Linked DNA regions of Azoarcus sp. KH32C. The protein of the gene in region 4 interacts with the protein of the main gene of each other region in a pairwise test. Links are inferred from orthologs where the notes say so. Each region holds a gene or a part of one and is shown on either strand. Other genes may lie near its edges. The genes, in order: ftsZ, ftsA, AZKH_RS03975 and AZKH_RS00660.

The links.
Region 1: the proteins of AZKH_RS00660 (region 4) and ftsZ interact in binary tests that used the Escherichia coli proteins (3 or more experiments, as listed by UniProt). The link is inferred for Azoarcus sp. KH32C from one-to-one orthologs.
Region 2: the proteins of AZKH_RS00660 (region 4) and ftsA interact in binary tests that used the Escherichia coli proteins (3 or more experiments, as listed by UniProt). The link is inferred for Azoarcus sp. KH32C from one-to-one orthologs.
Region 3: the proteins of AZKH_RS00660 (region 4) and AZKH_RS03975 interact in binary tests that used the Escherichia coli proteins (3 or more experiments, as listed by UniProt). The link is inferred for Azoarcus sp. KH32C from one-to-one orthologs.

The regions. Positions count from the first base shown.
Region 1 is NC_020516.1:4,124,740-4,132,418, forward strand. Bases 4,894-7,679 are described here. They hold ftsZ (cell division protein FtsZ), read right to left. Parts: upstream 6,964-7,679; coding sequence 5,824-6,963; downstream 4,894-5,823. Other genes in these bases: lpxC (UDP-3-O-acyl-N-acetylglucosamine deacetylase), read right to left, coding at 4,894-5,633; ftsA (cell division protein FtsA), read right to left, coding at 7,111-7,679. Also shown: AZKH_RS18415 (HDOD domain-containing protein), read right to left, coding at 1-1,090; preprotein translocase subunit SecA, read right to left, coding at 1,178-3,901; AZKH_RS18425 (DUF721 domain-containing protein), read left to right, coding at 4,076-4,519; AZKH_RS18430 (hypothetical protein), read right to left, coding at 4,516-4,704; more of lpxC, read right to left, coding at 4,713-4,893. UniProt on the Escherichia coli protein: Essential cell division protein that forms a contractile ring structure (Z ring) at the future cell division site. The regulation of the ring assembly controls the timing and the location of cell division.
Region 2 is NC_020516.1:4,130,965-4,134,619, forward strand. Bases 1-3,000 are described here. They hold ftsA (cell division protein FtsA), read right to left. Parts: upstream 2,116-3,000; coding sequence 886-2,115; downstream 1-885. Other genes in these bases: ftsZ (cell division protein FtsZ), read right to left, coding at 1-738; AZKH_RS18450 (cell division protein FtsQ/DivIB), read right to left, coding at 2,112-2,960; AZKH_RS18455 (D-alanine--D-alanine ligase), read right to left, coding at 2,944-3,000. Also shown: more of AZKH_RS18455, read right to left, coding at 3,001-3,655. UniProt on the Escherichia coli protein: Essential cell division protein that assists in the assembly of the Z ring. May serve as the principal membrane anchor for the Z ring.
Region 3 is NC_020516.1:867,421-875,312, forward strand. What follows is about bases 3,675-6,673. They hold AZKH_RS03975 (helix-turn-helix domain-containing protein), read left to right. Parts: upstream 3,675-4,683; coding sequence 4,684-5,664; downstream 5,665-6,673. Other genes in these bases: rlmN (23S rRNA (adenine(2503)-C(2))-methyltransferase RlmN), read left to right, coding at 3,675-3,893; pilW (type IV pilus biogenesis/stability protein PilW), read left to right, coding at 3,890-4,687; ispG (flavodoxin-dependent (E)-4-hydroxy-3-methylbut-2-enyl-diphosphate synthase), read left to right, coding at 5,671-6,673. Also shown: AZKH_RS03950 (hypothetical protein), read left to right, coding at 1-164; nif-specific transcriptional activator NifA, read right to left, coding at 400-2,058; ndk (nucleoside-diphosphate kinase), read left to right, coding at 2,249-2,674; more of rlmN, read left to right, coding at 2,760-3,674; more of ispG, read left to right, coding at 6,674-6,927; hisS (histidine--tRNA ligase), read left to right, coding at 6,939-7,892.
Region 4 is NC_020516.1:142,594-150,309, forward strand. What follows is about bases 2,542-5,364. They hold AZKH_RS00660 (rod shape-determining protein), read left to right. Parts: upstream 2,542-3,342; coding sequence 3,343-4,386; downstream 4,387-5,364. Other genes in these bases: gatA (Asp-tRNA(Asn)/Glu-tRNA(Gln) amidotransferase subunit GatA), read right to left, coding at 2,542-2,925; gatC (Asp-tRNA(Asn)/Glu-tRNA(Gln) amidotransferase subunit GatC), read right to left, coding at 2,929-3,216; mreC (rod shape-determining protein MreC), read left to right, coding at 4,442-5,344; mreD (rod shape-determining protein MreD), read left to right, coding at 5,344-5,364. In the rest of the region: Asp-tRNA(Asn)/Glu-tRNA(Gln) amidotransferase subunit GatB, read right to left, coding at 1-892; AZKH_RS00645 (hypothetical protein), read right to left, coding at 917-1,456; more of gatA, read right to left, coding at 1,459-2,541; more of mreD, read left to right, coding at 5,365-5,865; mrdA (penicillin-binding protein 2), read left to right, coding at 5,865-7,716. UniProt on the Escherichia coli protein: Forms membrane-associated dynamic filaments that are essential for cell shape determination. Acts by regulating cell wall synthesis and cell elongation, and thus cell shape.

The DNA.
Region 1 (7,679 bases), 4.0 Mb from region 4 along the record:
TGAGGCCAGCCCGCGCCGCGATACGCCCGGAAATTTCGCGCAGAATCTTGAGCTGGAGCTGCGGGTCGGGTTCAAGCAGGCTCTGCGCCGGGTCTTCCGCTTCCTCCTCCTCGAGCGGAATGCCTTCGGGGGATGCCTGCGGAATCTGTCGGCCAGCCTCAGGAGCGCCGAAATAAGCGGCAATGCGCTTGGCCTCGGCGCTGTTGGCTGCGAGTTCCTCGCGCATCGTTTCCGGCGTGGTCCCGACGAAGGTTGCGAGCTCGCCGATCAGGCGCCGCGTGCCGGGCGAATCCCAGCCGCCTTCCGCCTCGGTCGCCAGGCGCTCGCCATACAAGATGGCCTGCTCTGTCGGCCCGATCCGACTCTTCCCTTCGAGGACCGACTGGAGCAAAGGCCCGAGCTTCCACTCCTTCACGAGGCTTTGCGACAACTGGCGCAAACGAAAGCCCAGCACATTCAGCTGCGCCTCTTCCGCCGTATGGGCGCCTGCCCGCATCGCCGCATCGAGACGCTGCGCCGCCTTGCCGCCGAAGCACCAGAAGGCCATCTCGCCGACACGCGACAACAGCGCCGCAATGAACACTTCCTCGCTGCGTGGGTCGCGCCGCATCGCAGCCAGCGAGCGCGCCTGAACTGCCGAGTGAAAGCCGCGCGCCATCTCGTTCAGCAGCCGATCGCGCATGCCGCCGGCGAGCAGCGCGTCGATGACCCGGATCGCAACCGCGATCTCGGCTACGGCGTTGAACCCGAGCACTACGATTGCGCGGCTGATCGTGCTGACCGGTTGGTGGGTCGGGTTGTACAGCGGGCTGTTCGCAAGCTTCAGGACGCGCGCGGTCATTGCGACGTCCTGCAGGATCGCCTGTGCGAGGCGGCCGGTGGTCGATTTTTCGTCGTCAGTGACCGAATGGATGAGTTCGATGGTCACCCCGAGAGCAGGCATCTCCTGGTCCCGGATATGAGCCACCCACTCGCCCAGCGCGCGCGGCTCGCGTGCCGGGCCCGGGGTCTCCGGGACCCCGAGCTCGAGTTCGGGAAAGAGGGCGGGCGACGCCGGGCGACGCCCCTGCGGCTCAGACGGACCAGCCATGATGCGGACGTACCCGTCCCGGCTCGCCCGCGACTGGCTGCCGCAGGCTCACCCATTCATTGCCGATACCTGCCCGTCCCATCCCCATCAATTCAGTTTACCGTGGCAATGCTTGTACTTCTTCCCCGACCCGCAGGGGCAGGGATCGTTGCGGCCCACCTTCGGCCCGGCCTGTACGCTCACGCCGACATCGGCAGCCACCGCCGCGGCAGCTCCCAGCGCTTCGTCGTAGTCAGCGTGGTGGTACTGCACGTTGTCCAGCGCCGGCTCTTCCATCGTATCGAGCTGGGACTCGGCGCGCACCTGGACCGTCATCAGGAGCTTGGAAACGTCGCCCCTCACGGTATCGAGCAGGCCCTCGAACAGTTCGAACGATTCGCGCTTGTATTCCTGCTTGGGGTTTTTCTGCGCATAACCGCGCAGGTGAATGCCCTGGCGCAGGTGGTCGAGCGCAGCCAGATGCTCCCGCCAATGCGTATCCAGGCTCTGCAGCATCACGTCGCGCTCGAACTTGTGCCAGGCATCCAGATCGACCTGAGCCACCTTCGCCGCGTACATCTCGTCGGCGGTCGCGACGATGCGCTGCAGGATACTTTCGTCGTCGAGACTCGGTTCGGCCTTCAGCCACTCGCCGACCGGCACGCGCAGCTGGTATTCCGACGCCAGCGCGAGCTCCAGGCCCGGGATGTCCCACTGGTCCTCGACGCTGTCGGCCGGCACGTAGATGCGGAACGCGTCCTGCAGCACGCCGTGGCGCATGGCCTGGATCGTTTCGGAGATGTCCTCGCTCTCCAGCAGCTCGTTGCGTTGCTGGTAGATCACCTTGCGCTGGTCGTTGGCGACGTCGTCGTATTCGAGCAGCTGCTTGCGGATGTCGAAGTTGCGCTGCTCGACCTTGCGCTGCGCGGACTCGAGCGACCGCGTGACCATGCCGTGCTCGATCGCCTCGCCTTCCGGCATCTTCAGCCGCACCATGATGGCGTTCAGGCGCTCGCCGGCGAAGATCTTCATGAGCGGATCTTCCAGCGACAGGTAGAAGCGCGAGCTCCCGGGGTCGCCCTGGCGGCCGGCGCGGCCGCGCAGCTGGTTGTCGATACGCCGCGACTCGTGGCGCTCGGTGCCGACGATATGCAGGCCGCCTGCCGCGAGCACCTTCTCGTGCAACCCTTTCCATTCCGTGCGCATCGCGGAGATGCGAGCCTCCTTCGTCGCCCCGTCGAGCTCGGCGTTGTCGCGGATCGCTGCGATCTGCTTCTCGATGCTGCCGCCGAGCACGATGTCGGTACCGCGACCGGCCATGTTGGTCGCGATCGTGATCACGCCCGGGCGTCCTGCCTGCGCGACGACTTCAGCTTCACGATCGTGCTGCTTGGCGTTGAGCAGCTGGTGCGGCAGCTTCGCCTGCTGAAGCATTGCCGACAGGAACTCGTTGATCTCGATCGAGGTGGTGCCGACCAGCACCGGCTGGCCGCGCTCGACGCAAGCGCGGATGTCGGCGATCACGGCATCCCACTTTTCCTTCGCCGTGCGATAGACCTTGTCGTTCTCGTCCCTGCGCTGCATCGGACGGTTGGTCGGGATGACGACGGTTTCCAGACCGTAGATCTGGTGGAACTCGTAGGCTTCGGTATCGGCGGTACCCGTCATGCCGGAGAGCTTGCCGTACATGCGGAAGTAATTCTGGAAGGTGATCGAGGCGAGCGTCTGGTTCTCGGCCTGGATGCGCACGCCTTCCTTCGCTTCGACCGCCTGGTGCAGACCGTCGGACCAGCGGCGGCCGGCCATCAGACGGCCGGTGAATTCGTCGACGATGACGACTTCGTTATCCTGCACGACGTAGTGCTGATCCTTGAAGAACAGCGCATGCGCGCGCAGCGCCGCGTAGAGGTGATGGACCAGCAGGATGTTGCCCGGATCGTACAGGCTCGTTCCTTCGGCGAGCAGGCCCATGCGGGTCAGGATCTGCTCGGAGTTCTCATGCCCCTGCTCGGTCAGCAACACCTGACGCGCCTTGAGATCGACCGTGTAGTCGCCGGGCTTGGTGACGTTGTCGCCCTCGCCTTCCTGCAGCGTCAGCATCGGCGCAACCTGGTTCAGCTTCAGGTAGAGCTCGGTGTGATCTTCAGCCTGGCCGGAGATGATCAGCGGGGTACGCGCCTCGTCGATGAGGATCGAGTCCACTTCGTCGACGATGGCGTAGTTGAGCGCGCGCTGAACCCGTTCGCTGGTCGAATAGACCATGTTGTCGCGCAGGTAGTCGAAACCGAACTCGTTGTTCGTACCGTAGGTGATGTCGGCAGCGTAAGCAGCCTGCTTCTCGTCATGCTGCATGCGCGAGAGGTTGCAGCCGGTGGTCAGGCCCAGGAAGCCGTAGATGCGCCCCATCCATTCCGCGTCGCGGCTGGCCAGGTAGTCGTTGACCGTCACGACGTGGACGCCCTTGCCGGCGAGCGCGTTCAGGTAGGCCGGCAGGGTGGCGACCAGGGTCTTGCCCTCGCCGGTCCGCATTTCCGCGATCTTGCCGTTGTGCAGGACCATGCCGCCGATGAGCTGGACGTCGAAATGGCGCATGCCATGCACGCGCTTTCCGGCCTCCCGCACGACCGCGAAGGCCTCCGGCAGAAGGCTGTCGAGGGACTCGCCGTTCGCGACGCGCTGCTTGAACTCGGCGGTCTTGCCCCGCAGGGCCTCGTCCGACAGGGCTGAAATTTCCGGCTCGAGCGCGTTGATCGCCCGGACGGTCTGGGAATACTGACGGACAAGGCGGTCGTTGCGACTACCGAAGATTTTCTTGAGCAGGCCGGAAATCATGAGAAATTTTTGGGTTCGATTCGGCAAAGCGGGAAGTTTAGCATGCCGAGGGCAAGCCCCTGAGTGCCGTGCAGGCAAGGGAGAATTGCAGGCTCACCGTAACTGCGGAGATGGCGCGCTTGCTCTGCCTGCCGCCACCCCCTACCATCGCTTACCGACCCCCGATTTGTCCCCATGACCCAGCTCATCAACCGCTACCTCGGCAGTGGCGACTCACTCGCGCGATTGCAGGACCACGCCGCACGCCTGATGCGCCTTCAGAACGTGCTCGCACAGCACCTGCCGCCGGCGCTCGCGGCGGCTTGCTCGGTCGCGAACCTCAAGAGTGGCACGCTGGTGCTGCTCGCCGACGGAGGGGCCGTGGCGGCCCGCCTCAAGCAGATGGCCCCGACGCTGACCGCGCAATTCGCCGCCACCGGCGTACCCGTAACGGCCATCCAGGTGAAAGTGAAGGTCAATGAGGCGCCCGAGCCCGCACGGCGGGTCACCTCCCGCAGCTTGTCGGAGAGCGGAGCGCGCAGCCTGACGGATTTTTCGGCATCCTTGCCCGCCGATTCGCCGCTACGCGAGGCGCTGGAACGGCTCGTGTCACGCAGCCGCCGCGACGAAAAGGCCTAGACGAAGGGCACGAAGACCCGTTCGAGTGCGAACAGCGCGAGGTAGACGAAGATCACCACGACCGCCGCGCGAAAGAATTTCCACGCCCACGCCCGGTAGCGGACATTGCCCGTAAACATCCAGGCAATGACTGATCCGCCGATGCCGATCGCCGCCAGCACCATGAAAATGCGGATGACCAGCATCTGGCGCGTCAGGAAACGGTTGCGAGGGCGAACTGGTGGGTCACGGCCGCAGGCGTCGCAGCATCCTGTTCGAAGGTGACGATTTCCCAGGCGGACTGGTCTTCGAGCAGCACGCGCAGAATCTGGTTGTTGAGCGCGTGACCGGACTTGTGCGCGTTGTAGCTCGCGAGCAAGGGGTGACCGCACAGATAAAGATCGCCGATCGCGTCGAGCACCTTGTGTTTGACGAACTCGTCCGCGTAACGCAAGCCGTCGGCATTGAGCACGCGGTATTCGTCCATCACGATCGCATTGTCCAAGCTGCCGCCGAGCGCGAGGCCGTTGGCGCGCATGAACTCGACATCCTGCATGAAACCGAAGGTGCGGGCGCGTGCAATGTCGCGCACGTACGACTGTTCGGCGAAGTCCACCGTGACGCTGGTCGAGGTCTTGTCGATTGCCGGATGGTTGAAGACGATCGAGAAGGTCAGGCGGAAACCGTCATACGGATCGAGCCGCACCCACTTGTCGCCTTCTTCGTAGACGACGGGCTTTTTGACGCGCAGGAAACGCTTTGGCGCCTTCTGCTCCTCGATTCCGGCAGACTGCAGCAGGAACACGAAGGGTCCGGAGCTACCGTCGAGGATCGGGATTTCGGGCGCATCGACGTCAACATGCAGGTTGTCGATCCCGAGGCCGGCGAGCGCCGACATCAGGTGCTCGACGGTGCCGACCTTCGCGCCGTTCCGCTCGAGCCCCGAGCACATCCGCGTGTCGCAGACGGAATACGGATCGGCAGGAAAATCGATTACCGGATCCAGATCGACACGATGGAACACGATTCCGGTATCGGGAGCAGCCGGCCGCAGCACGAGCTGGACCTTGCGTCCGCCGTGCAGGCCGACGCCGGTGGCTTTGACGAGGGATTTAAGGGTGCGCTGCCGGATCATGTTCGTTTCCTCTTTTCGCCCAACATTTTAGCACGCACGTCAAGCCGGCCGCGGCGAATATTGCGGCGCAGCAACACTTCCTGACGCCCCCGTCAGGACCACCGTTTGGCCGGCACGTAAACGACGACGGGCGTCCGATACAGACCGGAGGCGGCGGTCTGCATCGGACGCCCGCACGGGGCAATGCCGGTCAGTCTGCCTGCTTGCGCAGGAAGGCGGGAATGTCGTAGGTGCCCATGCCGTTGGCGCTCATCGCCTCGACGGTCGTGCGGCGGCCGTGGCGGATCACCGCCGGAACGTCCAGGTTCGTCATGTCGATGGCGCCCATCGAGGGGCCGTACGTACCGGTACCGGCCACAACCTGCATCACGGGCTGGCGAGCGGCACGCGGCACGCCCAGACCGGTTGCGACAACGGTGACGCGGATGCGGTCTTCCATCGACTCGTCGAACACGGTGCCGTACTTCACGAAGGCTTCCGGCGCAGCGAAGGCCTGAACGGTCTTCACGGCATCGCGGACTTCGGACATCTTCAGCGAGCGGCTCGCGGTGATGTTGATCAGCACGCAACGCGCACCCGACAGCTCCGTGCCTTCCAGCAGGGGGCTGACGGCAGCCTGTTCGGCGGCGAGGCGGGCGCGATCCATGCCGGCGGCTTCGGCCGAACCCATCATCGCGCGGCCCATTTCACCCATGGCGGTGCGAACGTCCTGGAAGTCGACGTTCACCAGACCGGGAACGTTGATGATTTCCGCAATGCCGCCCACGGCACTGCTCAGCACGTTGTCGGCAGAACGGAAGCAGTCCTCGAAGCCGGCGTCGTCGCCGTACACTTCGAGCAGCTTGTCGTTGAGGACGACGATCAGCGAGTCGACATGGCGGGTCAGCTCTTCAACGCCACTCTCGGCCACGCGCAGGCGATTCTCGAAGTCGAAGGGCTTGGTCACGACCGCGACGGTCAGGATGCCCATTTCCTTCGCAATTTCGGCCACCACGGGAGCTGCACCGGTACCCGTGCCGCCACCCATGCCGCCGGTGATGAAACACATGTGAGCGCCGTCGAGCGCCTCAGCGATCGCGTCGCGCGACTCCTGCGCGGCGGTGCGGCCGGCTTCCGGCTTGGAGCCCGCGCCAAGACCGGAAGTGCCAAGCTGGATCTTGTTCGGTGCAAGACAGCGGCTCAGCGCCTGCGCGTCGGTGTTGGCGGACACGAAGTCCACGCCCTGGACGTTCTGCCGGATCATGTGATCGACGGCATTCCCACCGGCTCCGCCGACACCGACCACCTTGATGATCGTACCGGTCTGCACCTTTTCAACGATTTCGAACATTTCTTGCCTCGCCTCCTAGGGAACTACCCTAACCGTATGCTGCGTTGCGTGAACGCCTATATCTAGTAATGGGTAGCAAGTCTACTACTAAATAGGGTTTTGCACGCAACCCTTAATTCAATTTGACTGTCAAATTCTGCCAGCCGCTCAGAAATTCTTTTCGAACCACGCCTTCATGCGCCCGAACACTTGGCGCACGCTGCGTGTCTCGCGCGCCATGATCCCGCGACGGCGCTGCGCGTGGCCCTCCATCACGAGGCCCATCGCGGCGGCATAGCGCGGATGGCACACGACATCGGCGAGGCCGCCTGCGTACTGCGGCGCTCCGACCCGGACTGGCATATGAAACACCTCCTCGCCCAATTCCTCCATGCCGGGCATGACAGATGAACCGCCCGTCAGCACGATACCCGACGACAGCAGTTCCTCGTACCCGCTGCGGCGTAGCTCGGCCTGCACCAACTCGAACAGTTCGGACACACGCGGCTCGATGACGTCCGCAAGGCGCTGGCGCGACAGCGGGCGCGGCGGACGGTCGCCGACGCCGGGGACCTCGATCATTTCTTCGGGATCGGCCAGCGTATGCATCGCGATGCCCTGGCTAATCTTGATTTCCTCGGCTTCCGCGGTCGGCGTACGCAAGGCCATCGCGATATCGTTGGTGATCTGGTCGCCCGCGACCGGCAACACGGCCGTGTGACGGATTGCCCCCTGAG
Region 2 (3,655 bases), 4.0 Mb from region 4 along the record:
TTCCAGCAGGGGGCTGACGGCAGCCTGTTCGGCGGCGAGGCGGGCGCGATCCATGCCGGCGGCTTCGGCCGAACCCATCATCGCGCGGCCCATTTCACCCATGGCGGTGCGAACGTCCTGGAAGTCGACGTTCACCAGACCGGGAACGTTGATGATTTCCGCAATGCCGCCCACGGCACTGCTCAGCACGTTGTCGGCAGAACGGAAGCAGTCCTCGAAGCCGGCGTCGTCGCCGTACACTTCGAGCAGCTTGTCGTTGAGGACGACGATCAGCGAGTCGACATGGCGGGTCAGCTCTTCAACGCCACTCTCGGCCACGCGCAGGCGATTCTCGAAGTCGAAGGGCTTGGTCACGACCGCGACGGTCAGGATGCCCATTTCCTTCGCAATTTCGGCCACCACGGGAGCTGCACCGGTACCCGTGCCGCCACCCATGCCGCCGGTGATGAAACACATGTGAGCGCCGTCGAGCGCCTCAGCGATCGCGTCGCGCGACTCCTGCGCGGCGGTGCGGCCGGCTTCCGGCTTGGAGCCCGCGCCAAGACCGGAAGTGCCAAGCTGGATCTTGTTCGGTGCAAGACAGCGGCTCAGCGCCTGCGCGTCGGTGTTGGCGGACACGAAGTCCACGCCCTGGACGTTCTGCCGGATCATGTGATCGACGGCATTCCCACCGGCTCCGCCGACACCGACCACCTTGATGATCGTACCGGTCTGCACCTTTTCAACGATTTCGAACATTTCTTGCCTCGCCTCCTAGGGAACTACCCTAACCGTATGCTGCGTTGCGTGAACGCCTATATCTAGTAATGGGTAGCAAGTCTACTACTAAATAGGGTTTTGCACGCAACCCTTAATTCAATTTGACTGTCAAATTCTGCCAGCCGCTCAGAAATTCTTTTCGAACCACGCCTTCATGCGCCCGAACACTTGGCGCACGCTGCGTGTCTCGCGCGCCATGATCCCGCGACGGCGCTGCGCGTGGCCCTCCATCACGAGGCCCATCGCGGCGGCATAGCGCGGATGGCACACGACATCGGCGAGGCCGCCTGCGTACTGCGGCGCTCCGACCCGGACTGGCATATGAAACACCTCCTCGCCCAATTCCTCCATGCCGGGCATGACAGATGAACCGCCCGTCAGCACGATACCCGACGACAGCAGTTCCTCGTACCCGCTGCGGCGTAGCTCGGCCTGCACCAACTCGAACAGTTCGGACACACGCGGCTCGATGACGTCCGCAAGGCGCTGGCGCGACAGCGGGCGCGGCGGACGGTCGCCGACGCCGGGGACCTCGATCATTTCTTCGGGATCGGCCAGCGTATGCATCGCGATGCCCTGGCTAATCTTGATTTCCTCGGCTTCCGCGGTCGGCGTACGCAAGGCCATCGCGATATCGTTGGTGATCTGGTCGCCCGCGACCGGCAACACGGCCGTGTGACGGATTGCCCCCTGAGTGAAGACTGCAATGTCGGTCGTGCCGCCGCCGATATCGACGAGGCACACGCCCAGTTCTTTCTCGTCCTCGGTCAGCACCGAGTAGCTCGACGCGAGCGGCTGCAGGATCAGGTCCATCACCTCGAGACCGCAGCGGCGCACGCACTTGATGACGTTTTGCGCGGCCGAGACGGCCCCGGTGACGATGTGCACCTTGACCTCGAGCTTCACGCCGCTCATCCCGATCGGCTCGCGCACGCCGCCCTGGCCGTCGATGATGAATTCCTGCGTCAGGATGTGCAGGATCTGCTGTTCGGCCGGGATCGGCATCGCGCGGGCGACTTCGATCACGCGCTCGACGTCCATCGGCGTGACTTCCTTGTCCTTGATCGCGACCATGCCGTTGGAGTTGAAGCTCTTGATGTGACTGCCCGCGATGCCGGTATAGACATCGCGGATCTTGCAGTCGGCCATCAGCTCGACTTCCTGGATCACGCGCGAGATGGCGTCGACGGTCGCCTCGATATTGACGACGACGCCGCGCTTGAGGCCGTTGGTCGGCTGCGAGCCGACGCCCACGACGTTCAGCTGTCCGTCCGGTCGCGCCTCGGCCACCATGCAGGTGACCTTCGAGGTGCCGATGTCGAGTCCGACGATCAGGTCCTTGTATTCCTTGCTCATTGCTTGCCTTTAGTAGCTGCTTTGACGTCCCCCACCGGCGTGAGGGCGAATCCGCTCGGGTAGCGGAGGTCCGCTACCGCCACCTTTACTCCAAGTTTGTCCCGCGTCTGCGGCCATGCGCGGACGAAGCGCGTCAGCCGTTCGGCGACGGGCACTTTTTCCTGATCGCGGCCGAGGATGATCACCATCCCGTCGTCGAGCTTCAGTTGCCACGCTTCGCGCGCCGACAAGGACAAGGCGACGAGCTTCTTGCCGAGCGGGGAGATCATTTCCGAAAACTCGCGGTATTTCGCCTGGACGTAGCCTGACGAGCCTTGCGGACCCGAAAACGCCGGCATGTCGGCGTTGCTGGAGGCCGCGAAGACCTCGCCCTGGCGATTGACGAGCTGGGTTTCGCCGCTGTCGGAGATCGTCCAGTAGGCGACCGCCTGATGCTCTTCGAGGCGCAGTTCGAGCACGTCCGGCCAGCGTCGGCGGACTTCGGCGTGACGCACCCAGGGGAGCTTCTCGAAGGCCGCCCGCACCGTTTCAAGATTGACGGAGAAGAAGTTCCCGCGGATCGCGGTGCGGGCGACATATTCGAGCTGTGCCGTCGTCACCTGCGCGGGCGGGGTCAACACGACCACCTCGTGCAGCGGAAACAGCGGCCGCGACAGGAACCAGACGACGGCTGCGTAGCCGAGCGCCACCGCCGCAAACAGCATCAGGACGTCGGAAATCAGGTTCAGCAGCGCCGGGCGCTGCCACAGGCCTTCGCGCGTACGACCGCGCCCGGAGGCGCCGACAGTGCCGGCGACCTGCTGGGTGAGCGGAGTACGGGGGCGAAAATCAGCCAAGGCGGGCATCCTCGAGGATCGAGAGACACAGCTCAGTGAAATTCATGCCCGCAACGCGCGCGGACATCGGCACGAGGGAGTGCCCGGTCATGCCCGGCGAGGTGTTCATTTCAAGCAGATAGGGACGGCCGTCGTCAGTCAGGATGAGGTCGGCACGGCCCCAGCCGCGGCAGCCCAGCACCTGGGCGCACTTCATCACGAGCGCCTGCAACTCGGCTTCCTTCGCCTCGGGCAGCCCGCAGGGGCAGAGGTAGCGGGTGTCGTCGGTGAAGTATTTGTGCTGGTAATCGTAGTTGCCGCCCGGCGCCTCGATGCGGATCAGGGGCAAGGCCCGATCATGCAGGAAAGGCGCGGTGAGCTCGGCACCGGTGATGAATTCCTCGGCAATCACGAGGTCGTCGAAGCGCGCGGCGAGTTCCCACGCGGCTTTCAACTGCCCGGCTTCGGTGACCTTGGTCGCGCCCATGCTCGAGCCTTCGTGCACCGGCTTGACGAAGATCGGCAGGCCGAGCTCGGCGACGATCGCGTCCCAGTCCGAATCCGCATGCAGGATGGCATAACGAGGCGTCGGCAGGCCACACGCGGCCCACACCATCTTGGTACGCCACTTGTCCATCGACAACGCCGATGCCATCACGCCACTGCCCGTATACGGGATCTTCAGCAGCTCGAGCATGCCCTGCACCGTGCCGTCTTCGCCGCCA
Region 3 (7,892 bases), 730 kb from region 4 along the record:
TGTACCTGGAGAAGGGTGACCTGAAGAAGCTGTCGCCCGAAGCCAAGATCGACGCCATCGTCGACGCTGCCGCGAAGGGCCCGAGCGGCTTCCCGCGCATCGAATACAGCCAGGCGCTGGCAGAAATGGGCCCGGTGAAGGTCGCCGAGAACCGCCCGGTCTGATCGCGAGTTCGCTTCAGCAAACGTAGCCCGGCCCCGGGGGAGGCTCCCCGGAGGCTGTCCGTGAGCGCCGGGGTGGTGGGCGTCGCGGGGGAAACAAGGGGACGCATGTCTGAGGGCGCAACGCGCCCGAGTTTGCGTCCCCGCCCCCGCGAGGTCCGCCACCCCGGGAAGCCGAAGGCCGCGAACGCCTGCCCACGGGGAGCCTCCCCCGGGGCCGGGCGGATCGCAGGCAACCTCAGAGCTGCTTCACCTCGATGTTGTACTTGCGCAGCGCATAGCCGATCTGCCGCGGCGTCAATCCCAGCAGTCGCGCCGCCTTTGCCTGCACCCACCCGCAGCGCTCCATTGCATCGACCAGCCGGTCGCGCTCGCCCATCGGCACCCCCCGACGCTCCACCGCCTGCGGCGCCTCGACCTCGTCGGCGGAAGAGGGTGCGGGCATCGACACGGGTCGCGACACCGGCGCCGAGGCGCGGGACGGCACGCCGATCACCGGGAAGCAGGCGCGCGACTGCGTCGTCTCGAGCAGCATCGACGAAAAGCACTGCCCCTTCTGGCAACGCATGTCGGCCTCACGGATCACGTTCGAACGCGTCATCGTTGCCGCCCGCTGAATGCAGTTCTCCAACTCGCGCACATTCCCCGGCCAATTGCACTGCATCAGGATATCGACCGCGCCCGGCGTGATCGCGAGCTGGCGCCGGTTTTCGGTATTGAAGCGTTCGATGAAGAAATCGACCAGCAGCGGAATGTCGTCCTTCCGCTCGCGCAGCGCCGGCAGGAAGATCGCGACGACATTAAGCCGGAAGTAGAGATCCGCGCGGAACTCGTTCTTCTGCACCATCTCCTCCAGATTGCGGTTCGTCGCCGCAACCAGCCGCACGTCGGTCTTGATCGTCTTGTTGCCGCCGACGCGCTCGAACTCCTGCTCCTGCAGCACGCGCAGCAGCTTCGCCTGGAAGGCGGGCGAGATGTCGCCGATCTCGTCGAGGAAGATCGTGCCCCCGCGCGCCAGCTCGAAGCGGCCCTTGCGTTCCGACGTTGCGCCGGTGAAGGCGCCGCGCTCGTGGCCGAAGAGCTCGGACTCCAGCAGCGTTTCCGGCAACGCCGCGCAATTGAGCTTGACGAACGGACCTTTCACACGCGGCGACAGATAATGGATCGCATGGGCAATCGCCTCCTTGCCGGTGCCGGATTCGCCGCGCAGCAAGACCGTCGCGCCCGACGGCGCCGCCTGATGCACGTCCGCGAACACCTCCTTCATGCGCTTCGAACGGCCCACCACGTTCTCGATGTCGTACTGCCCCTGCAACTGCTTCTGCAGCCGCGCCGACTCCTCGAGCAGCGCCTGCCGGTCCGCGGCGACGGCCTGATGCAGCCGGAAGGTCTGCGCGAGTAGGTTCGCGACCAGCGACAGCATGCGCACGTCGCGCTCGAAATTGACGCTTTCCTCGTCGTCCGGATGGCGATCGGCCGACAGGATGCCGATCACCTCGCGATCCACCTTGAGCGGCACGACGAGGTAGGACACCCCCTTCATCTGCTCGGGGTCGCGCCCCGTGCGATTCGTAAAGTGCGCGTCCCCGGCGATGTCGGGGATCACGATGGGCGAGCCGCTGCGGATCACTTTCGAAATGATCCCTTCTCGCGGATCCAGAATTGGTGCCTCGCTCATCGGCCAGGGTACGCCCGCCGCACCAAGAATGTGCAGCTGGCCGTCCGTCTGCACCAATCCGACCAGCGCGTGCCGCATGTTGAGCTGCGACAGTAGCAGTTGCAGCACCGTCTGGAGACTCTGCCGGAAATCCAGCGAAGAGGTCAGTACCTTGCTGATCTCGTAAATTGTCAGCAAATCGATGTCGGATGAGCGACGATAATTTTGCGCTTGCGTCATCGTAATAACCTTGGTGCGTGTATGGATGCGATGTTGCGCTGCAAGAAGCGCGCCATTGCTTCGGCCTATCAAACCTACGCCCTTGACTTTGTTGTCTTACTGCGAGCCGGGTACGAAAAACTGTTAGAATCGCGAGCTAGGCTTTTTTCGCTTACTTTTTGCTTACCGATTCAAACCGGAGTTTTTCTACATGGCCATCGAACGCACCCTGTCCATCATCAAGCCCGACGCCGTTGCCAAGAATGTGATCGGCAAGATCTACCAGCGCTTCGAAGATGCGGGCCTGAAGATCATCGCCTCGAAGATGGTTCACCTGTCCGAGCGTGAAGCCGGCCAGTTCTACGCGGTCCACAAGGAACGCCCCTTCTTCAAGGATCTCGTGTCCTTCATGATCTCCGGCCCGGTGATGGTGCAAGTGCTGGAAGGTGAAGGCGCGATCGCCAAGAACCGCGACCTGATGGGCGCGACCGATCCGAAGAAGGCCGCTGCCGGCACCATCCGCGCCGACTTCGCCGACTCGATCGACGCCAACGCGGTCCACGGTTCCGACGCTGCCGAAACGGCCGCTGTCGAAGTGGCGTTCTTCTTCCCCGGGATGAACGTTTACGCCCGCTAAGCCTCTCAGGGCTACGCCCGCGCATCGGCCCGCGCACTTCGTGCGTCGCGGGCCGATTGCATTTTGAGGGCAACACAGGAAACACATGGAAACACCGGTCAATCTGCTCGATTTCGACGTCGACGGCCTCGTCGCCTGGTTCGCGGAGCGCGGCGAAAAGCCCTTCCGTGCGCGCCAGGTGATGCACTGGATGCACCGTTTCGGCGAAACCGATTTCGACGCCATGACCGACGTCGCGAAGAGCCTGCGCGCGAAGCTGGCCCAAGAGGCGTGCATTCGCCCGCCACAGGCGATCCGCGACACCGTCTCGCACGACGGCACGCGCAAGTGGTTGCTCGATGTCGGCAGCGCCAACGCCGTCGAGGCGGTGTTCATCCCCGAGACGAACCGCGGCACACTGTGCATCTCCTCGCAGGCCGGCTGCGCGCTCGACTGCGCCTTCTGCTCGACCGGCAAGCAGGGCTTCAACCGCAACCTCACGGCCGCCGAGATCATCGGTCAGCTGTGGCTCGCGAACAAACTGTTGGGCGGCGCCGCGGCCCCGGCGGGAGCCAAGGATGCCGAGGGCGAGCCCGATAACGGCCGAGTGATCAGCAACGTCGTGATGATGGGCATGGGCGAGCCGCTGACGAACTTCGACAACGTCGTCACCGCCCTGCGCCTGATGCTCGACGACCACGCCTACGGCCTGTCCCGCCGACGCGTGACGGTATCGACCTCGGGCATCGTACCGGCGATGGACCGTCTGCGCGACGAATGTCCGGTCGCACTCGCCGTGTCGCTGCATGCGCCCGACGACGCGCTGCGCGACCGCCTCGTGCCGATCAATCAGAAGTACCCGCTGCGGGAGCTGATGGCCGCTTGCCAGCGCTACCTCGAACGCGCCCCGCGCGACTTCGTGACTTTCGAATATGTCATGCTCGACGGCGTCAACGACACCGACGCGCATGCCCGGGCGCTTGTCGCGCTGGTCCGCGACGTGCCGTGCAAGTTCAACCTGATTCCCTTCAACCCCTTCCCGAACGCCGGGTTCGAACGCTCGCACCCCGACCGGATCCGGCGTTTCGCCAGCATCCTGATCGACGCCGGCATCGTCACGACGACGCGCAAGACGCGCGGGGACGACGTCAACGCCGCCTGCGGGCAGCTCGCAGGACAGGTGCAGGATCGCACGCGACGTGTTGTGCGGCTGGCGAAACCGACGGAGGATCGTGCATGAGACGGCTGCTTGCGAAGCTTTCGATGCCCTTGCTCGCCGTGATGCTCGGCGGGTGCGTGAGTACGCGTCCGGGGGCGACCGGCGGCAATGCCGCGCCGCCCGCGTCGGAGTTGCCGGTCAGTGGGGCAGCCGCGAGCGCCAAGGTCCATGTCGATCTCGGCATGGCCTACTTCCAGATCGCGCGCTACGCGGTCGCGCTCGACGAGGCCCGCACCGCGCTGGTGATGGATCCGAACTATTCGCCCACGTACCACCTGATGGCGCTGGTCTACATGTACATCGACGACATGCCTAGCGCGCGCGAAAACTTTCAGCGCGCGCTGTCGATGGCGCCCAACGATCCCGAATACAACAACAGCTACGGCTGGTTCCAGTGCGTGAACGGGAACTTCAGCGACGGTCTCGAGCGGCTGGCCATAGCGGCGCGCAACCCCTATTACCGCACGCCCACACGGCCCTATACCAATGCCGGGCTCTGCTATCTCGCCAAGGGGGACGAGGCGGCGGCGGAAACGGAGTTGCGGCGCGCCGTCCAGCTCGATCCGTCGAACCGCTCCGCGATCTATCAACTGGCCGGGATCGCGTACCGCCGCGGCGCGTATGAGGTCGCCAACACCTATCTTGTGCAATTGCACCAGGAAGGCGAACCGACCGCCGCGTCGGCCTGGCTGGGACTGCGCACCGCGCGTCGCCTCGGCAACCGCGATGCCGAGGCGAGCTACGCCGCCCAATTGCGGGGGCGTTTCGCCGACAGCCCCGAATTTCAAGCGATGACTCAGGGAAAGTACGAGTGACCGAAGTGCATCTGGATCCGCAGGCCGGCGCCGAGCCCTCCGGCGGCGCTGAAGCGATCGGCCTGGAATTGCGTCGTGCGCGTGAGGCGCGCGGTGAAACCCCGGGCGACGTCGCGCTGGCCCTCAAGCTGACCGGGCGCCAGGTCGAGGCGATGGAGGCCGGGCGGCTCGAACTGTTGCCCGGCGCCGCCTTCGCGCGCGGCTTCCTGCGCAACTATGCCCGCTATCTCGGGCTCGACCCGGTCGCCTTGCTGGCGGGCCTCGATACCGAAAAAGCGTCGCGCTCCATCGATCTCGCCCCGGTCTCGAACGCCGAGGGCATCATGCCGACCGGCGGCGGCTCGCGTGCCGTCCGAGTTCCCGCGGTCCTGAGCGGCATTGCGCTCCTGATGCTGATCGGCGGCTGGTATTTCGACTGGTTCCGGATGCCGAAGGAACCGGAAGCGGTCGTTGAATCGGCGGCCCCGACACCGCAGATCATCGCTCCTTCGACTTCCGAGTCCGCAAGCGCGACTGCGTCCGCCGACGCCTCGGCCGCTGCTCCTGCGGCGGTCCCGGTAGCGCCCGTGCCGCCCGCGGCGGTGCCTCCGGTGGCGGTTGCTGTCATGCCGCCCGCGCCTGTTGTTCCGGTCGCTCCGCCTGCGCCGGCCGCCCCCCCGTCGCAGACCGCCACCCCGTCGCAGACCGCTGCAGCCCCGGTGCCCGCTCCTGTCGTGACGCCCGTCGCCCACGCCGACGGCGTGCAGCAACTGGTCTTCCGTTTCGAGGGCGATGCGTGGATCGAAGTGCGTGACGCGAGCGGCTCGATCGTCTTTTCCGGAGTCAGCCAGGCGGGCTCCCGCCGCACCGTGCAGGGGCGGCCGCCCTTCGCCTTGGTCGTCGGGAATGCCCGCCAGGTGGCCCTCGAATATCGCGGCAAGCCCTACGACCTGCTGCCGCACGTACGTGTCAGCGTCGCGCGCCTGACCCTGGAGTGATCTGAATTGGCTACGCCCGTTATCTCCGAAGGCCTCGCCGGTCCGCTGTCGCGCCGTAACACGCGCTCGGTCCGCGTCGGCCGCGTCCTGATCGGCTCCGACGCGCCGGTCGTCGTGCAGTCGATGACCAACACCGACACCGCCGACGTGCTCGCGACCGCGATGCAGGTCGCCGAACTCGCGCGCGCCGGCTCCGAACTCGTCCGGATCACGGTCAATAACGAAGAGGCGGCGCGGGCCGTCCCGCACATCCGCGACCGCCTGCTCGCACTCAACATGGACGTCCCGCTCGTTGGCGACTTCCACTACAACGGCCACCGCCTGCTCGCCGACCACCCGGCCTGCGCCGAGGCGCTCGCCAAGCTGCGCATCAACCCCGGCAACGTCGGGGCCGGCACGAAGCGCGACCCGCAGTTCGCTTCCATCGTCGAGATCGCCTGCAAGTACGACAAGCCGGTGCGCATCGGCGTCAACTGGGGCAGCCTCGACCAGTCCGTGCTCGCACGCGTAATGGACGAGAATGCGAAGCTCGCGAACCCGCGCGACGCCGGTGCCGTGATGCGTGAAGCCCTCGTCGTCTCCGCCCTCGAATCCGCGGCCAAGGCCGAGGAATACGGCCTGCCCGGCGATCGCATCATCCTGTCGGCCAAAGTCTCGAGCGTGCAGGACTTGATCGCGGTCTACCGCGACATGGCGCGCCGCTGCGACTACCCGCTGCACCTCGGCTTGACCGAGGCCGGCATGGGCTCGAAGGGCATCGTCGCCTCGACCGCCGCGCTCGCTGTGCTGCTGCAGGAAGGCATCGGCGACACGATCCGAATCTCGCTGACCCCCGAACCCAACGGCAGCCGTACGCAGGAAGTCGTCGTCGCGCAGGAGATCCTGCAGACGATGGGGTTGCGCGCCTTCACACCGATGGTCACGGCCTGCCCCGGTTGCGGCCGCACCACCAGCACCTTCTTCCAGGAACTCGCCTCGGGCATCCAGGGCTACGTGCGCGATCAGATGCCCGTTTGGCGCGAGCAATACGACGGTGTCGAGAACATGACGCTCGCCGTCATGGGCTGCATCGTCAACGGCCCCGGCGAAAGCAAGCATGCCAACATTGGCATCTCGCTGCCCGGCACCGGCGAAACCCCCGCGGCGCCGGTCTTCGTCGATGGTGTCAAGACCGTCACCCTGCGAGGCGACAATATTGCGGCCGAATTCAAGGCCATCGTCGACAACTACGTCTCCACCAAATACACCAGAAAGGCGGTTTGAACCGTCCCGATATGACCGAAAAGACCGAGAAAAAAGCGAAGCAGCAGACCCTGCAGGCCGTGCGCGGGATGAACGACATCCTGCCCGACGAGGCCGAAGCCTGGGAACACTTTGAAGACATCGTGCGCGACTGGCTGCGCAGCTACGGCTATCGCCCGATCCGCATGCCGATCGTCGAGCCGACGCCGCTCTTCAAGCGCGCCATCGGCGAAGTCACCGACATCGTCGAGAAGGAAATGTATTCCTTCGAGGACGCGCTCAACGGCGAACATTTGACGCTGCGCCCCGAAGGCACGGCGTCCTGCGTGCGTGCGATCATCCAGCACAACCTGCTGCATGTCGCGCCCCTGCGCCTGTACTACCACGGGCCGATGTTCCGCCACGAGCGTCCCCAGAAAGGGCGCTACCGCCAGTTCCATCAGATCGGCATCGAAGCGCTGGGCTTCGACGGCCCCGACATCGACGCCGAGCACATCCTGATGTGCGCCCGCCTGTGGGAAGACCTGGGGCTCGACGACGTGCGCCTCGAACTCAATTCGCTCGGCTCCGCCGAGGAGCGTGCGGCCCACCGTGCCGCCCTGATCACCTACCTCGAAGGGCATCGGGATCGCCTCGACGAAGACGGCAAGCGCCGCCTTTACACGAATCCGCTGCGCATCCTCGACACCAAGAACCCCGAGCTGCAGGACATCGTCGAAGCGGCGCCGAAACTGATGGACTACCTCGGCGAAGAGTCGCTGAAGCACTTCGACGGCGTGCAGACGCTGCTCAAGGACGCTGGCGTCCATTACCGGATCAACCACCGCCTCGTGCGCGGCCTCGATTACTACAACCGCACCGTGTTCGAGTGGGTCACGACGCGGCTCGGTGCGCAGGGCACGGTCTGCGCCGGGGGCCGCTACGACGGCCTCGTCGAACAACTCGGCGGCCGTCCCGCTCCCGCTGCCGGCTTCGCGATGGGCGTC
Region 4 (7,716 bases):
TCTGCACGCGCGTCTTCCAGTCTTGCGAGATCACGAGCGGCAGCAGGTCGGGGTCGGGGAAGTAGCGGTAGTCGTGCGCGTCTTCCTTCGAACGCATCATGCGCGTCTCGCCGGTGTCGGGGTCGAAGAGCACGGTCGCCTGCTGGATCTTGCCGCCGTCCTCGATGGTGTCGATCTGCCACTGGACCTCGTAGTCGATCGCCTGCTGCAGGAAGCGGAAGGAGTTCAGGTTCTTGATCTCGCGGCGCGTGCCGAGGGGGCCGCCGGGGCGGCGCACGGAAACGTTGGCGTCGCAGCGGAAGGAGCCTTCCTGCATGTTGCCGTCGCAGATGTCGATCCAGCGCACGAGCGCGTGCAGCGCGCGGGCGTAGGCGACGGCCTCGGCCGAGGAACGCATGTCGGGCTCGGAGACGATCTCGAGGAGCGGTGTGCCGGCACGGTTGAGGTCGATGCCGCTCATGCCGTGGAAGTCTTCGTGCAGCGATTTGCCGGCGTCTTCCTCGAGGTGGGCGCGGGTCAGCTGCACGGTCTTTTCATACGCCTTGTCGCCTTCGCCGACGCGGATCGTGATTGCGCCGCCCTGCACGACCGGCAGCTCGAACTGGCTGATCTGATAGCCCTTCGGGAGGTCCGGATAGAAGTAGTTCTTGCGCGCGAACACGCTCTTCGGCGCGACTTCGGCGCCGATTGCGAGTCCGAAGCGGATCGCGCGTTCGACGGCGCCGCGGTTGAGCACCGGCAGCACGCCGGGCAGTGCGATGTCGACGGCACAGGCCTGTACGTTCGGCTCGGCGCCAAAGGCGGTACTGGCGCCGGAGAAAATCTTCGAGGCGGTGTTGAGTTGGGCGTGGACTTCCAGGCCGATGACGACTTCCCAATCCGTTCTGCTCATTATCGTATCCGTTGTTTTTGGCGGTCAGTAGCAGCGACCGCTCGGCCGATCCACGATGATCGGCCAGACATAATCGAAAGTCCCTTTGGCGCACCGGTTGGCGCAGTCCGAGAAGGCGACGGTGACTTTTGGGCCCTGCTCCCACACCCTGACCGTGCAGCCGTCCTTCGCGTGCAGTTCGACGTGGGTGTCCTTGTGGATCTGCTCGAAATCAGCCAAGTCGAAATGACAGCTGCCGTGCTTGGGGACGTCGACGGTGGCGGCGAAGGCGCGGACCTGCGAGTAGCTGATGTCGAGCACCGTGGCCGCGCTGTAGCCAACCTCGTCCTTGAAACGGCAGTCCGTCTTGATGCTCAGCGGACGGATCGGCATCGGCTTGAGGCGGCCGTGCGTTTCGGTCGGCCGTTCCTCCGGCTCGACCGGCGGTCCGCTATCCGGCTTGACGGACGGTGCAGGCGTCGGCGACGGGGGGCGGTGCGCAGGCGGCGTCGCGCAGGCGCCCAGCAGCAGGGCGGCGACGAGCGCCGTAGGCCTGGCTGCGAGGCGGCAGGTGCGGCGGAGCACGATCAGCCCGGGCGACGCAGGTGCCAGTCGGTCGCCTGCTGGAAGCGGTGCGCGGTCGCGAGCAGGCGCGATTCGCCGAAGTAGTCGCCGATCAACTGCAGGCCGACCGGCAGCTTCCCGGCGCCGAAGCCGCAGGGGTGCGACAGGCCGGGCAGGCCGGCGAGGTTCACGGCGATCGTATAGATATCCGACAGGTACATCTGCACCGGATCGTCGGCCTTTTCGCCGATCGCCCACGCGGTGGTCGGGCTGGTCGGGCCGGCGATCACGTCGCACTGCTGGAAGGCGGCCTGGAAATCCTGCGCGATCAGCCGGCGCAGCTTCTGCGCCTGCAGGTAGTAGGCGTCGTAGTAGCCGTGCGAGAGCACGTAGGTGCCGACGAGGATGCGGCGCTTGACCTCGGCGCCGAAGCCTTCGGCGCGGCTCTTCGCGTACATCTCGGCGAGGTCGCGGTATTCGGCGGCACGGTGGCCGTAGCGCACGCCGTCGAAGCGCGACAGGTTGCTCGAGGCTTCAGCCGGGGCGATCACGTAGTAGGCGGGGATCGCGAGCTTGGCGTTCGGTAGGCTCACCTCGACGGTGGTCGCGCCGAGCTTGCGATATTCGTCGAGCGCGGCATCGACCGCAGCGCGCACGTCGTCGGCCATGCCTTCGGCGAAGAATTCGCGCGGCAGGCCGATGCGCAGGCCGGCGAGTGGCTTGTCGCCCGAGGCGGAGGCGGAAAGTTCGCGCGTGTAGTCTTCGGCGGGGCGGTCGAGGCTCGTCGAGTCGCGTTCGTCGAAGCCCGCCATCGCAGTCAGGAGTTGGGCGCAGTCGGCGGCCGAGGCCCCGAAGGCGCCGCCCTGGTCGAGCGAGCTCGCGTAGGCGATCATGCCGTAGCGGCTGACGATGCCGTAGGTCGGCTTGATGCCGGTGACGCCGGTGTGGGCGGCGGGCTGGCGCACCGAGCCGCCGGTGTCCGTGCCGGTTGCAATCGGGGCCAAGCGCGCGGCGACGGCGACGGCCGAGCCGCCGGACGAGCCGCCCGGAATGCGCGTCGTGTCCCACGGGTTCTTGACCGGGCCGTAGTGCGAGTTCTCGTTCGACGAGCCCATCGCGAACTCGTCCATGTTGGTCTTGCCAAGCGTGACCGCACCGGCGGTCTTGAGCAGGCTGACCACGTGGGCGTCGTAGGGGCTGACGAAATTCGACAGCATCTTCGAGCCGCAGGTCGTGAGCAGGCCTTCGGTGCAGAAGACATCCTTGTGCGCGAGCGGGATGCCGGTCAGCGGACCGGCGTTGCCGGCGGCGATGCGCTCGTCGGCGGCCTGGGCGGCCTTGATCGCGCCGTTACGGTCGACGGTGATGAAGGCGTTGAGGGTGGCGTTTCGGCTCTCGACGCGGTCGAGGAAGAGGGTCGCGAGTTCGACGCTGGAGATCTTCTTTGCGTCGAGCGCGGCGCGCAATTCAGTGAGGCTGGCGTTGATCATGGCTTACTCGATGACCTTGGGGACCAGGTAGAGGCCGCCTTCGGTCTGCGGCGCGACAGCCTGGAAGGCCTCGCGGCGGTCGGTTTCGGTGGCGACGTCGTCGCGCAGGCGCTGGGCGAGATCCTGCGGGTGGCTCATCGGCTCGACGCCGCTGGTGTCGACCGCCTGCATCTGTTCGATCAGGCCGAAAATGCCATTCAGCTTGGCGCGCGTGGCTTCGACGTCGTCGTCGGCCAGTTCGATCCGCGCGAGTCCGGCGATGCGCCGGACCTGTTCAGGAGAAAGCGACATGAGGTAACAAAACCCGCTTAATTCACAAAGGTTTGTAGGTTATCATACTCGTTTGCCGCTAGTCCGGCCGGGCACCCCGCCCCTTCCAGCGTTACCCCCATCTTCACCGGTTTCGGGATTTTCCCCATGTTTGGTTTCCTGCGTTCCTATTTTTCCAACGATCTGGCCATCGACCTTGGTACCGCGAACACATTGATCTACGTGCGCGGCAAGGGCATCGTGCTGGACGAGCCCTCGGTGGTGGCGATCCGCACCGAAGGCGGTCCGAACGCCAAGCGCACGATCCAGGCGGTCGGGCATGCGGCGAAACAGATGCTGGGCAAGACCCCGGGCAACATCACGGCGATCCGGCCGATGAAGGATGGCGTGATCGCCGACTTCGTTGTGACCGAGCAGATGATCAAGCAGTTCATCAAACGGGTGCACGATTCGCGCATGTTCTCGCCGAGCCCGAGGATCATCATCTGCGTGCCCTGCGGTTCGACCCAGGTCGAGCGCCGTGCGATCCGCGACGCGGCCCTCGCGGCGGGCGCCTCCCAGGTCTACCTGATCGAGGAGCCGATGGCGGCGGCGATCGGCGCGGGCCTGCCGGTATCGGACGCGACCGGCTCGATGGTGGTCGATATCGGCGGCGGCACGACCGAAGTCGGCGTGATCTCGCTCGGCGGCATGGTCTACGCCGGTTCCGTGCGCGTCGGCGGCGACAAGTTCGACGATTCGATCGTCAACTACATCCGCCGCAACTACGGCATGCTGATCGGCGACACGACCGCCGAGAACATCAAGAAGGAAATCGGCTCGGCCTTCCCCGGTTCGGAAGTGCGCGAGATGGAAGTCAAGGGGCGTAACCTCGCCGAAGGCATTCCGCGCAGCTTCACGATCTCGTCGAACGAAATCCTCGAGGCGCTGACCGAACCGCTGAACCAGATCGTCTCGGCGGTGAAGATCGCCCTCGAACAAACCCCGCCCGAACTGGGTGCCGACATTGCCGATCGCGGCATGGTACTGACCGGCGGTGGCGCGCTGCTGCGCGACCTCGACCGCCTGCTGATGGAAGAAACGGGGTTGCCGGTGATTGTCGCCGAGGAGCCGCTCACCTGCGTCGCGCGGGGTTGCGGCATGGCGCTGGAGAAGATGGACAAGCTGGGCTCCATCTTCGCCTCCGAGTAAGTTGCGCAGCAGCGGCGGGCCGGGTGCCTGCCGCCACGCGCCGTAGACGTTCACGATGTCGCTGGTCGGCCACCAGGCCCCTCCTATATTCCGGCAAGGACCCACGCCGCTCGTGCGGTTGTTCCTGTTCGTGTCCGTGTGTCTGGTGCTGCTCGTCGCCGACCTGCGCTTCCGTTATCTCGAAGTCGTGCGCCAGGCTTTGTCGGTGGCGACCTATCCGCTGCAGGTCGCGGCCGCCGCGCCGGCGGATTTCCTTCGCAATGCAGCGGTTTATTTCGCGACGCTGGTCGACGTGCAGAAGGAGAATGCGATGCTGCGCCAGAGCCAGGTCGAGGCGGCGCAGCGCCTGCTGCGTTTCGACCAAATCGAGGAAGAGAACCGTCATCTGCGTGCGATGCTCGACATGTCTCAGGCGCTCGGTTCGCGCAGCGTGGCCGCGGAAATCCTCTATGACGCGCCCGACCCCTTCTCGCGCAAGGTGATCCTCAACCGCGGCAGTCAGCAAGGCATCGAGGCCGGCATGGCGGTCGTGAACGAACAGGGCATGATCGGGCAGGTGAGCCGCGTCTATCCGGTGCAGGCCGAAGTGACGCTCCTGACCGACAAGGACCAGGCGGTGCCGGTGGTCGTGTCGCGCAACGGCTTGCGCGGCGTGCTGACCGGGGCCGGGCAGGGACGGCTGGAGCTGCGCTTCACGCTGTCCGGCGCGGACATCAAGCCCGGCGACCGCCTCGTGACCTCGGGGCTCGACGGGCTCTTCATGCCCGGCTTGCCGGTTGCGGACGTCGTGAGTGTCGACCGCGATTCGCCGACTTTCGCCGCGGTCGTCTGCGAGCCGGTGGCGGGCGTCGAGCGCACGACCCAGGTGCTGGTGCTGACGCGCGCCGAGCTGCCGCCGCCGCGTCCCGCCCCCGAACCCGAAGCCGCCCCGACGCGTCCGCGCAAGAAGGTTCGCTGATGCAGCCGACCCACCGTTCCCGCCGCATCCTGCTGCCCGCGCGCACCTGGTTCGTCTATCTGAGCCTGATTGTCGCGCTTGGCCTGAGTTATATCCCGACCGGACTGCTGCCCGGCGTGCCCGACTGGGTCGCGTTGGTGCTGACCTTCTGGGCAATCCGCGAACCGCTGCGTGCGGGAATGGGCGCGGGCTTCGTGTTCGGGCTGCTGGTCGATATCGGCCACGGCGCGGCGATGGGGCAGCACGCGCTCGCCTATGTCGTGCTGTGCTACCTCGCGACCTCGGTGTCGCGCCGCGTGCTGTGGTTCCCGCCGCCGCAACAGGCGCTGCACGTGCTGCCGATGCTGCTGGCGGCGCAGGTGATCATGGTGCTGGTGCGCCTGCTCGCTGGAGCCGAATTCCCGGGCTGGTGGTACTTCCTGTCGAGCTTCACGAGCATCGTGCTGTGGGTGCCGCTCAACTTCCTGCTGCTGCTGCCGCAGTACCAGCCGGTCGAGCGCGACGAGAACCGGCCGATCTGATGGAATTCCGTACTCCCGACGAGGAACTGGCGAGTTTCCGCCGCCGCGTCCTGGTGGCGGGCCTGTTCGTGATGGTCTGCTTCGGCGTCCTCGCGGCGCGCTTCTATTTCCTGCAGGTCGTCCGCTACGACTACTACCACACGCGGGCCGAGGACAACCGCATCGCGCTGCTGCCGATCGTGCCCAGCCGCGGGGCTATCGTCGACCGCAACGGCGTGCCGCTCGCGCGCAACTACGCGGCGTACACGCTCGAGATCACGCCTTCGCGCGTCGCGGATCTCGACGCGACGATCGATGCGCTGTCGGAGATCATCCAGATCGAACCGCGCGACCGGCGGCGCTTCCGCAAGCTGCTCGAGGACAGCAAGAACTTCGAGAGCCTGCCGATCCGCACGCGCCTGACCGAGGAGGAGGTTGCCCGCTTCATCGCGCGACGCTATCGCTTCCCCGGGGTCGAGGTGCAGGCGCGCCTCTTCCGCGACTACCCGCAGGGTGAGCTCGCGTCGCACGTGATTGGCTACATCGGGCGCATCAACCAGCGCGACCAGGACCGCATCGAGGACCAGGGCCTGACGGCGAACTACCGCGGCTCCGACTACATCGGCAAGGGCGGGCTCGAGATGAGCTACGAGGCCGAACTGCATGGCGCGACCGGCGCCGAGCAGGTCGAGGTCAATGCCGGCGGGCGCGCGGTGCGCCAGCTCGCGCGCGTTCCCGGCGTGCCGGGCAACGACCTGGAGCTCACGCTCGATATCGAGATGCAGAAGGTCGCGGAAGCGGCGTTCGGCAACCGGCGCGGCGCGCTCGTCGCGATCGACCCGGCTACCGGCGGCATCCTGTCACTGGTGTCGAAGCCCACTTTCGACCCGAACCTCTTCGTCGACGGCATCTCGAACGACGACTGGAAGGCGCTCAACGAGTCGCCGGACCATCCGCTCGTGAACCGCGCGATCCTCAGCGCCTATCCGCCGGGCTCGACCTTCAAGCCCTTCATGGCGCTCGCGGGTCTGACGGCGGGCAAGCGCACGATCACGCAGACGATCTCAGACCCGGGCTACTTCATGTTCGCCGGCCATCGCTACATGGACGATCAGCCCGGCGGACACGGCACGGTCGATCTGCGCAAGTCGATCGTCGTGTCGTGCAACACCTATTACTACCAGCTCGCCAACGACCTCGGCATCGACGGCATCGCGAACTTCATGCGTCCGCTGGGCTTCGGCTCGCGCACCGGCATCGACCTCAATGGCGAAGCGGAAGGCGTGCTGCCGACGCCGGAGTGGAAGAAGAAGCGCTTCCGCAACAAGGAACACCAGAAGTGGTTCGGCGGCGAGACGATCTCGGTCGGCATCGGCCAGGGCTACAACGCCTACACGCCGTTGCAGCTCGCCAACGCACTGGCGGCGGTCATCAACGACGGCAAGGTGTTCCGCCCGCACCTCGTACGCAACGTCGTCAATCCCGTCACCGGCGAGCGACGGCCGGTCGCGCCGGAGCCGCTGCGCCAGGTGCAGATCAAGCCGGAGTACCTCGCCGCGGTGCGCCAGGCGATGGTTGATGTGAACAAGGCCGGTACCGGCGCGCGCGCCTTCGCCGGGGCACCCTATTCGGTGGGCGGCAAGACCGGTACCGCGCAGGTGTTCTCGCTGCACGGTCAGAAGTACGTCGCCGGGCGCGTGACCGAGAAGCTGCGCGACCACTCGTGGTTCATCGCCTACGCGCCGGCCGACAAGCCGACGATCGCGATGGCGGTGCTGGTCGAAAACGGCGGTTTCGGTGCACAGTCGGCGGCGCCGATCGCGCGCCAGGTGATCGACTTCCACCTGCTCGGCAAGCGTCCGAACCAGCCGG